Regions from separate parts of the Ensifer sp. M14 genome, predicted to be linked through region 2. Evidence: riboswitches for the same ligand, from Rfam matches in the RefSeq annotation. Region 2 holds a riboswitch; each other region holds the start of a gene.
What was found. Region 2 has a riboswitch for thiamine pyrophosphate ahead of thiB (thiamine ABC transporter substrate binding subunit). Riboswitches for the same ligand answer to the same signal wherever they lie in the genome.
Positions count from the first base shown of each region.

Region 1 (3,271 bases), on a different contig from region 2:
TAGCAAGACCTTTTCCGGCGAGCGGGCATTTCCCAATTTCGACGACCCCTGGCGTGTGATGGCAGCGGCGCTGCTTGCCGATGGCGTCAGCCGAGAAGAGCTGTTTCCGCTCGACGTGGAACGGGCGCTGAAAAAACTCGACGAAATCCGGCCCGCGGTTTCAGTCTGGTGGAAAACCGGCGATCAGAGTGTGCAAGGCTTTCGCAATGGCGACTATTCGATTGGGCAGATTTGGCTGACGCGCGCCAAGGCGATGCAGAACGAAGGTTTGCCGATTGGATGGTCCTATAAGGCATCGTTTCTGGTCGGCGACCGCATTGCGCTCGTCAAAGGAGCAAAGAATCGTGACAACGCGCTAAAACTGATGGCGTTCTGGCTGAATTCGCCGGAGGCGCAGGCAATGGCTTGCGAAGTGCTTTCGTGCACGCCGCCAAGCACCGACGCAATCGCCTTGATGTCGGAGGACGTGCGCAAGACGATGCCGCATGCGAACGAGGTTCGGGACTTTATGGTTGTCCCCGACGCTGAATGGATCAACGCCAATGCGGCGCAATTGCTGCAACGCTGGAACGAGTGGCTTCGCTAGCCCATAACGATGAAAAAGCCGCAAGCATGAAACCGACAGCTCGGATCCTCCCGGGAAAGATCTGGGCTGTCGCGCAATCTGGCGGCGCGCCGGAGAGCTGATAAAGGCACGCGCAAGCCGGAATACCTCCCCGTCTCATCCCATATGGCTCCTTGCGGCGGCTGCTACCCCGGTCTCGCGACACTCCAAAAGACGCGCGATGCGGCCACAGGACACGTCACCTGCACAGCCGTGACGCCTTGATTATCGCGCCTGCGCGTCTCCATGCCAGAAATGCTCGACCTGACACGGCGAGTTTGGGTATCAGACTGATTTGTCTGCGACGACCCTGTGAACATTGTCGTCGCAGGTCGAAACGCCCAGACCAGCAGGATGCTCATCGAGACGAACAACAAAGAGTCGTCCTTTGCGCATGATGCAGCCATCCAGCGGAACAAAACCGGCGCGGGATAAGTTGGCCTTCCAAATGAGGAGACCAACATGAGCACGATACCGACTGAACCTATCCCGACGCCGCCCGCTCCCGACCTGCCCCCAGGTCTGCCGCCGGACATGCCGCAGCCTCCTATCGAGGAACCAGAGCCCGACGTCCTTCCCGACGAGATTCCCAACCCAAACCCGGATGAAAATGACGAGCCGCCGAAGCACCTGAAATAGCTTCGCCATGCAGGCGCCCTCCTTGCAGATCATGATGACGGCGTCAGGCATGACGATGCGTTCCTTGCGCTGACCGCTACAAAATCTGGCGACCTACGTTGTCAACATGACCACCAAAACGACACTTGACAAAGCAGGGCATTGGCCTTTGAACTCGGTTCATTCACCAGGGGGGTCCTGACAAGGGGCTGAGATATTGCTGGGCGGATCGGCTTTTTCGACCGCAGCGCAATGACCCGTTGAACCTGATCCAGTTCATGCTGGCGTAGGGACGGTGGGAACGACGGCGCTGCGACAGCTCCTTTGCGATCGCTTGGACGTGTCTCTATCTTTCCAGCTCCAGGATCTGGGTCTCCAAACGTTAAAGTTGGAGCCAGCGAATGGTTTTTTCATATGCCGCACACGAACCGTATCGCAGATATAGACGGCAACACCGACGTCCGTTAGCGCAGCGGCGAATGGGCAAATGACCCTACCGCGACACCCAAGTATCGGATCGAGCGGAAGGCGAATGCAACCGGTGGTCATTAAGGGAGCGGGAGTCGTCGGTCTCGTCACGGCCTACGAACTGGCGCGGCGCGGCATTGAGGTCGACATTGTCGAGCGGGCCGAACGCATTGGCGCCGGTGCATCCTGGTTTGCCGGTGGCATGTTGGCACCCTGGTGTGAGCGCGAAGGTGCCGACGAAAAAGTCGAACGCCTCGGTGCGACAGCCATTGAGTGGTGGCAGGCGGCGATGCCCGACAAAGTCACGCAGGAGGGCACACTTGTCGTCGCCGCCCCACGTGACACTCGCGAGCTCGATCGGTTTTCGACACGAACCACCGGGTACAGATGGCTTGATGCCGACCAGATAGCCGCACTGGAACCGGATCTGGCCGGCCGCTTCTCGCGTGCACTCTTCTTCCCGAAGGAAGCGCATCTCGATCCAAGAGAGGCGCTGTCATCACTCCATGACACTTTAGTGGCCATGGGCGCGCGTTTTCACTTCGGCCAGACGCGCGATGCCACCGTCGACCACCGTGTCTCTTGGTCTATCGATTGCACCGGGCGTGCCAGGCTCCCGGATGACGCGGCTCTGCGGGGCGTGCGGGGCGAGATGCTCTATCTGCGCACCGGCGACATTCAACTGTCACGTCCAGTGCGCTTCCTGCATCCACGACACCCCATCTATGTCGTTCCACGGCGTGAGCGCGTCTTCATGGTCGGGGCAACAATGATTGAGAGCGAATTGTCCGGTCCTATCGCGGCACGGTCACTGATGGAGCTCTTGAACGCCGCCTACGCCCTGCACCCGGCCTTCGGCGAGGCGCAGATTACTGAAACTGGAACTGGTATTCGCCCCGCCTACCCCGACAATCTGCCGAGGATCACGCGAACCGGCTCAATCTATTCCCTGAACGGCATGTATCGACACGGTTTCCTGCTCTCGCCGGCCCTAGCGCATGACGTTGCGGAACTTCTGCTCAACCCGGACCACAGATCGGAGTTCTATGATGAACCTTAACGTCAATGGCGAGGAGCAGGAGATCGCCTGCTCGACGCTCGCCGAACTGATGGCAGCACTCGACTATGAAGGAAGCTGGCTGGCGACCGCTGTCAACGGCGAACTCGTTCACGCGGCCGACCGCGATGGATGGCGCTTACGCGATCATGATCGCATCGAAATTCTCTCGCCGATGAAAGGTGGCTGAACATGCTGCAAGTCTACGACACGGAAATCACCTCTCGACTGCTCCTGGGCACAGCAGGCTATCCATCTCCAGCCGTGCTTTCGGCCGCCGTGCGAGCTTCAGGGACACAAATCATCACGGTCTCGTTGAGGAGAGAAACAGCCGGCGGCAAAGCGGGAGGTGCGTTTTTCGAACTGATCCGCGCGCTCGGGACGAGGATACTGCCGAACACGGCCGGCTGCCATACCACCAAGGAAGCCGTTCTCACTGCCCAGATGGCGCGCGAGGTTTTCAAGACGAACTGGATCAAGCTCGAAGTGATCGGCAATCATGACACATTGCAGCCGGATGTGTT
Region 1 covers NZ_QJNR01000018.1:481,813-485,083, forward strand. The annotation lists gene BLJAPNOD_RS34770 (ABC transporter substrate-binding protein) at 1-586, shown strand, start outside; gene BLJAPNOD_RS35785 (hypothetical protein) at 1,067-1,243, shown strand; TPP riboswitch at 1,402-1,533, shown strand; gene thiO (glycine oxidase ThiO) at 1,755-2,750, shown strand; gene thiS (sulfur carrier protein ThiS) at 2,740-2,937, shown strand; gene BLJAPNOD_RS34785 (thiazole synthase) at 2,940-3,271, shown strand, end outside.
Region 1: it holds a riboswitch for thiamine pyrophosphate, as region 2 does, so the genes downstream of both, thiO (glycine oxidase ThiO) here and thiB (thiamine ABC transporter substrate binding subunit) in region 2, are expected to answer to the same signal.

Region 2 (3,271 bases):
CGATCTGGCCGGTCAGCATTTTCAACAGCGTGGTCTTGCCGGCACCATTCGGGCCGACGAGGCCGATCCGGTCGCCGCGATGCACGCGGATCGAAAACGGCGCGACGATCGTCCGCTCGCCGTAGATCTTCGTGATCTTTTCCGCCTCGATGACCAGCTTGCCGGATTCCTTGGCGTCGGACGCGCTCGCCTGGACGGAGCCCTGCGGGCCTTTGTGGCCGCGATGGCGCGAACGCATGTCCTGCAATTCGCCGAGACGGCGCATGTTGCGCTTGCGCCTTGCGGTGACACCGTAGCGCAGCCAATGCTCCTCGCGCTCGATCGCCTTGCCGAGTTTGTGCTGTTCCAGCTCTTCGGCCTCCAGCACCTCGTCGCGCCAGGCCTCGAAATGGCCGAAGCCACGATCAAGCCGGCGCGACTGGCCGCGGTCGAGCCAGACGGTCGCGGTCGAAACCTTTTCCAGGAACCGCCGGTCGTGCGAGATCAGCACCAGGGCAGACCGGCTGCGCGTCAACTCGTCTTCGAGCCATTCGATCGTCGGCAGGTCGAGATGGTTGGTCGGCTCGTCGAGCAGGAGGATATCCGGCTCGGGCGCCATCACCCGCGCGAGCGCCGCACGGCGGGCCTCGCCGCCGGAAAGCCGCGCGGGGTCCTCTTCGCCGGTCAGGCCCAGATGCTGCAGCAGATAGGCGACGCGGTAAGGATCGTCGCTCGGACCAAGGCCCGATTCCGCATAGGCCTGCACCGTGTCGTAGCCTTCGAAATCCGGCGCCTGGGGCAGGTAGCGGACCGTCGAGGACGGATGGCGGAAGACTTCGCCCGATTGTGCCTCGGCAAGGCCGGCGGCGATCTTCATCAGCGTCGACTTGCCCGAACCGTTGCGCCCGACAAGGCAGATGCGGTCCCCCGGCTCCACCTGCAGGTTGGCGCCGGCCAGAAGCGGCGTGCCCCCGAAGGTGAGGAAGATATCGTCGAGTTTCAGAATGGGAGGCGCCAAGGCTCAGGCTCCGGAAAGGTCATAGGGGCGAGCGAGAACAATCGCCCGGCCGGTGTCGAGGGAAATGCGAAGGGGACCCTCCGCAACATTGGAAACGGTGCGGGAAGACCCGAACGGCAGCGTGAAATCGGTGAGCGGATAACGCGCATTGACGATCGTAAGCCCGAAGAGATCGGTCAGTCCGAGGATGGAGAACAGGCTGCCCTTCGGCAGATCGATGTCGATCTCGCCTGCAAGCAGCGGATAGGCCTCTTCCTCGCCCGACGTCATGAACACCGGCAAGCCGCGCTCGGACAGCGCAGCCGCCTGAAGCAGGTGCAGGAAGGCATGATCGCTGCGGGATCCTCCGAGCGCACCGGCAAAGATCAAAGCTTCGGCACCGCGCGAAAGCGCCGCTTCCACGGCGATCTCGCCATCGGTCGCCGCCTTGGCGGCGGGGTAGGGCTCGCGCGGAACGCCGGCAAACTCGGCAAGCAGCGCCTCTTCGGTCGAATCGAAATCGCCGACCCAGACATCGGGCGTCACCGCCAGGGTCCGCGCATGCCGCATGCCGCCATCGGCCGCAACGAAGCGGCTGCCTACAAGCTGGCGCGCAAGGCGATCGGTGGGGGTGAGTGCACCGCCGAGCAGAATGGTGAAGGTGGATCGGGCCATGGCAAAGCCCATAGCGCAAAGGCACGGCCAAGGAAAAGCAAGAAAACCGAACAGGGCCGCTATCTGGCGATTTTGCGTTGATGTCATCAGGCTTCGCAGCATTGGCGGGCGTCGGGCTGCTGGATACCGGCGTTCAAACTTCGCTTGCCATCAAACCGTCACGGCGGTAAATCTCTACCCGCTCTAACGGGGTGCCTTCCGACCGCATGCGGCCGAAGGCTGAGAGGCGTTTAACGCCAACCCGCGGAACCTGATCCGGCTCATACCGGCGGAGGGATTAGACGCGATCGGATCGATACGCCCTTTTCCCATGCAACATTATTTTTAGGGAGAGGTGCCTGCCATGTCCAAATCATCGCAACTGAAGTTCCTTAGCCGGCTAGCGCTTGCCGCAACGGCAAGCCTCGTCTTCGCGGCCAATGCCGTAGCCGCCGAAAAGACGCTGACCGTCTACACCTATGAAAGCTTCATCACCGAATGGGGCCCGGGCGCCAAGATCGCCGAAGCCTTTGAAAAGACCTGCGAATGCAAGGTCACCTATGTCGGCGTCGCCGATGGTGTCGAGCTGTTGACCCGTCTGAAGCTCGAGGGTGCCGCCTCCAAGGCCGACATCGTGCTCGGCCTCGATACCAACCTGGTTGCCGAGGCCAAGGCCACCGGTTTCTTCGCGCCGCACGGCATCGAGGCCGAAGGCGTCAAGGTGCCCGGCGATTTCTCAGACGACACCTTCCTTCCCTATGATTACGGCCATTTCGCCGTGGTCTACGACACCCAGGCCCTGAAGACGCCGCCGAAGAGCCTCAAGGACCTGGTCGAAGGCGACCCGTCGCAGAAGATCGTCATCGAGGATCCGCGCACATCGACGCCGGGTCTCGGCCTGCTTCTGTGGGTCAAGACCGTCTATGGCGACGAAGCCGGTGCCGCCTGGGCCAAGCTCAAGGACCGTGTGCTGACCGTGACACCGGGTTGGTCGGAAGCCTATGGCCTCTTCACCAAGGGCGAAGCGCCGATGGTGCTCTCCTACACCACGTCTCCCGCCTACCACATGGTGGCTGAGAACACCGACCGCTACCAGGCGGCCGAATTCTCGGAAGGTCACTACATCCAGATCGAAGTCGCCGGCATGACCAAGAACGCCCAGGAGCCGGAACTTGCCAAGCAGTTTCTCGGCTTCATGACCGGTCCGGAGTTCCAGTCGATCATCCCGACCACCAACTGGATGATGCCGGTCGCCGCCACCAAGGAGCCGCTGCCGGACGCTTTCGGCAAGCTGGTCAATCCGGCAAAAACCTTCCTGCTGCCATCGGAAGAGGTCGCGGCCAACCGCAAGGCCTGGATCGACGAGTGGCTCGCCGCCATGAGCAAGAACTGAAGCGCGCTTGTTCGCGCCAGCCGAAAACAGGATCACCATCACCGCCGGGGCCCTGAGCCTCGGCGGCATCCTGCTGTTTGTCTGCCTGGCGATTGCAGCGCTTCTGTTCCAGAGCGGCGACTTCGGCAATGGCGTACTGTTCGACGCTTATATTTGGCGGGTAACCCGCTTCACATTGCTTCAGGCGAGCCTTTCGACGCTGCTCTCGGTTCTGCTCGCCATCCCGATCGCCCGCGCACTGGCGCGTC
Region 2 covers NZ_QJNR01000004.1:753,384-756,654, reverse strand. The annotation lists gene BLJAPNOD_RS03675 (ABC-F family ATP-binding cassette domain-containing protein) at 1-997, opposite strand, end outside; gene BLJAPNOD_RS03670 (thiamine diphosphokinase) at 1,001-1,651, opposite strand; TPP riboswitch at 1,829-1,945, shown strand; gene thiB (thiamine ABC transporter substrate binding subunit) at 1,995-3,023, shown strand; gene thiP (thiamine/thiamine pyrophosphate ABC transporter permease ThiP) at 3,055-3,271, shown strand, end outside.

Region 3 (3,271 bases), on a different contig from region 2:
GAATTTCGGCCCACACATGGAGCAGAAATGCGCGACCTTGTGCGCCTCCTTCGGTAGGGTCTCGTCGTGGAAGGAGCGTGCCGTTTCAGGGTCGAGCGACAGATTGAACTGGTCCTCCCAGCGGAACTCGAAACGGGCGCGCGAGAGGGCGTCGTCACGGGTGCGGGCGGCCGGGTGCCCTTTGGCGAGGTCTGCGGCGTGAGCGGCGATCTTGTAGGTGATCACCCCGGTCTTCACGTCATTGCGGTCGGGCAGACCCAGATGTTCCTTCGGCGTCACGTAGCAGAGCATGGCGGTGCCGAACCAGCCGATCATCGCCGCACCGATCCCTGAGGTGATGTGGTCGTAGCCGGGCGCGATGTCGGTCGTCAGCGGTCCGAGCGTGTAGAACGGCGCCTCGCCGCAGACCGCGAGCTGCTTGTCCATGTTTTCCTTGATCTTGTGCATCGGCACGTGGCCGGGTCCCTCGATCATCACCTGGCAGTCTTTGGCCCAGGCGATCTTCGTCAGCTCGCCCAGCGTTTCCAGCTCGGCAAATTGTGCCGCGTCGTTGGCGTCCGCAATCGAGCCGGGGCGCAGGCCGTCACCGAGCGAGAATGAGACGTCATAGGCGCGGCAGATGTCGCAGATCTCTTCGAAGTGCTCGTAGAGAAAGCTCTCCTTGTGGTGGTGCAGGCACCATTTGGCCATGATCGAACCGCCGCGCGAGACAATGCCGGTGACGCGGTCGACGGTGAGCGGAATATAATGAAGCCTGACACCGGCATGGATGGTGAAGTAGTCGACGCCCTGTTCCGCCTGCTCGATCAGCGTGTCGCGATAGACCTCCCATGTGAGATCCTCGGCGATGCCGTTGACCTTTTCCAATGCCTGGTAGAGCGGCACGGTGCCGATCGGCACGGGCGAGTTGCGGATGATCCATTCGCGGATGTTGTGGATGTTGCGCCCGGTCGAAAGGTCCATGACCGTATCGGCGCCCCAGCGCGTTGCCCAGACCATCTTCTCCACTTCCTCGGCCATTGAGGATGTGACGGCCGAATTGCCGATATTGGCGTTGATCTTCACCAGGAAGTTCCGGCCGATGATCATCGGTTCCGATTCCGGGTGGTTGATGTTGGCCGGCAGCACGGCGCGGCCGCTGGCAATCTCCTGACGGACGAACTCGGCCGTGACGTGATCGGGGATATGGGCGCCGAAGCTTTCGCCGTCGCGCGATGTGGGGCGTGCGGCGTCGCGACCGATATTTTCGCGGATGGCGACGAACTCCATCTCCGGCGTGATGATGCCGGCACGTGCATAGGCAAGCTGTGTCACCGCGCGCCGGCCGGTTGCGCGCAGCGGCGGGTGACGGAAGGGAAAGGTCGGCGTCAGCCGCTCGCCGGTCGCAAAGCCGTTATCCTCCGGTCGAACGCTGCGTCCGTCGTAGGCTTCGACATCGCCGCGCGCAATGATCCAGTTGCGGCGCGGTCGTGGCAGGCCGTCCTCGATGCGGATGTTTGCGTCTTCGACGGTGTAGGGGCCGGAGGCATCATAGACCGTGACCGGCGGCTCGCCCGACGTCGGGTGCAGGGCAATCTCGCGCATCGGCACGCGGATCTCGGGATGGATCGTCCCTGACTTATAGACCTTTTTCGAGGCGGGAAGAGGGCCTTTGGTGACGGAGAGGTCTGCGGGGTTGGTGGCAATATTCATGATGAGGCTCCAAGTTTGCGGTTGGAGACCCAGTTCTGAAGCCGGAAGGAAAAGACACGTCCGCCCGAAATTCCGCGGGAATGGCGGAATCGTGGCGTCGATGTCTGCACCGTCCCTACGCCAGTATGAACTGGATCAGGTTCAACGGGTCACTGCGCCTCGGTCGGCAAAGCCGGTCCGACCAGCAGAATCTCAGCCCCTTGACGGGACCCCCCTGGTGAATGTCGTGAGATAGCCATCGATCCGGATGCGCCGTCAAGCGCTAATCCGAAGGTTGTGGCCTTCGCCTGTTGATCGTGCGGCAGGCTGTGTCCGGTTTGGATGCTCTCTTGGCGCGTTTTCTGGCAAAATGCCGCTTCGCGCTCTTAGGAAATGTTTTAGCGAACAGGCTTTTCGGATGCCGGGCGCTCGGCATAGTCCGCCCGGTTGATGCCGTGCCGCTGCAGCTTGTCGTAGAAGGTCTTGCGCGGAATGCCGAGCGCCTCGATCGTCGCCTTGACGTCGCCGCGCTGCGCCCGCAGCACCTCTTTCAGGATTTCCGCCTCATAGCGCTCGAGTCGTTCGGGCAGGGCGCTGCCGGGTAAGGACGCGCTGGCGGTCGCTTGTCCGAGCGCACCTTCGACGCCAAGGGCGACGCGTTCGGCGAAATGCGAGAGCTCGCGCACATTGCCCGGCCAGGAATGGGACATCAGGTGGTGGCGCACGGCTGGCGAGATATCCGCCACGTCGCGCTTGAAGCGTTCCGCCGCCCGCGTCAGGAAATGCGAAAAGAGAAGCGGGATATCGTCCCGGCGCTCGCGCAATGGCGGGATCGAAAGCGTGACGACATTCAGCCGGAAATAGAGATCCTCGCGGAAATCGCCCCGTTGGGCTGGATCGCCGAGATCGATCTTGGCCGCGGCGATCACGCGGATATCAACGGGGCGGACGAGATTGGTGCCGAGCGGGGTGATTTCGCGGGCTTCGAGCACGCGCAGCATCTTCACCTGCGTCGCCGGTGGCATGGCTTCGATTTCGTCGAGGAAAAGCGTGCCGCCGCTCGCATGCTCGATACGGCCGATGCGTTTCTTAAGCGCGCCGGTAAAAGCACCTTGTTCGTGGCCGAAGAGTTCGCTTTCGATCACCGTTTCCGGCAGCGCGCCGCAGTTGAGCGCCACGAAATTCCCGTCGCGGCGCCGGCTCCATTTGTGCAGCAGTGTCGCGACCACTTCCTTGCCGCTGCCGGTCTCGCCGGCAACAAGCACGTCGACGTCGGTGTCGGCGATATGTCGCAACGTCTGGCGCAAGCGTTCCATGACAGGGGTCTGGCCAATCAGCGGCAGGCTTTCGCCTGCTGTTTCGGCAGCGCGTTTCAGTGCACGGTTCTCCATCACCAGTCGGCGTTTTTCCAAGGCGCGACGCGCGCTCTGCACCAGGCGTTCGGCGGCAAAGGGTTTGGGGATGAAATCGTAGACGCCGTCCTGCAGGGCCTGGACGGCCATGGGGATGTCGCCGTGGCCGGTGACCAAAATGACGGGAAGGTCGGGATCGAAGCCGGCGATGCGGCGAAACAGCGTCAGGCCGTCGATCCCCGGCATGC
Region 3 covers NZ_QJNR01000014.1:321,174-324,444, forward strand. The annotation lists gene thiC (phosphomethylpyrimidine synthase ThiC) at 1-1,692, opposite strand, end outside; TPP riboswitch at 1,787-1,918, opposite strand; gene BLJAPNOD_RS30085 (sigma-54 dependent transcriptional regulator) at 2,070-3,271, opposite strand, start outside.
Region 3: it holds a riboswitch for thiamine pyrophosphate, as region 2 does, so the genes downstream of both, thiC (phosphomethylpyrimidine synthase ThiC) here and thiB (thiamine ABC transporter substrate binding subunit) in region 2, are expected to answer to the same signal.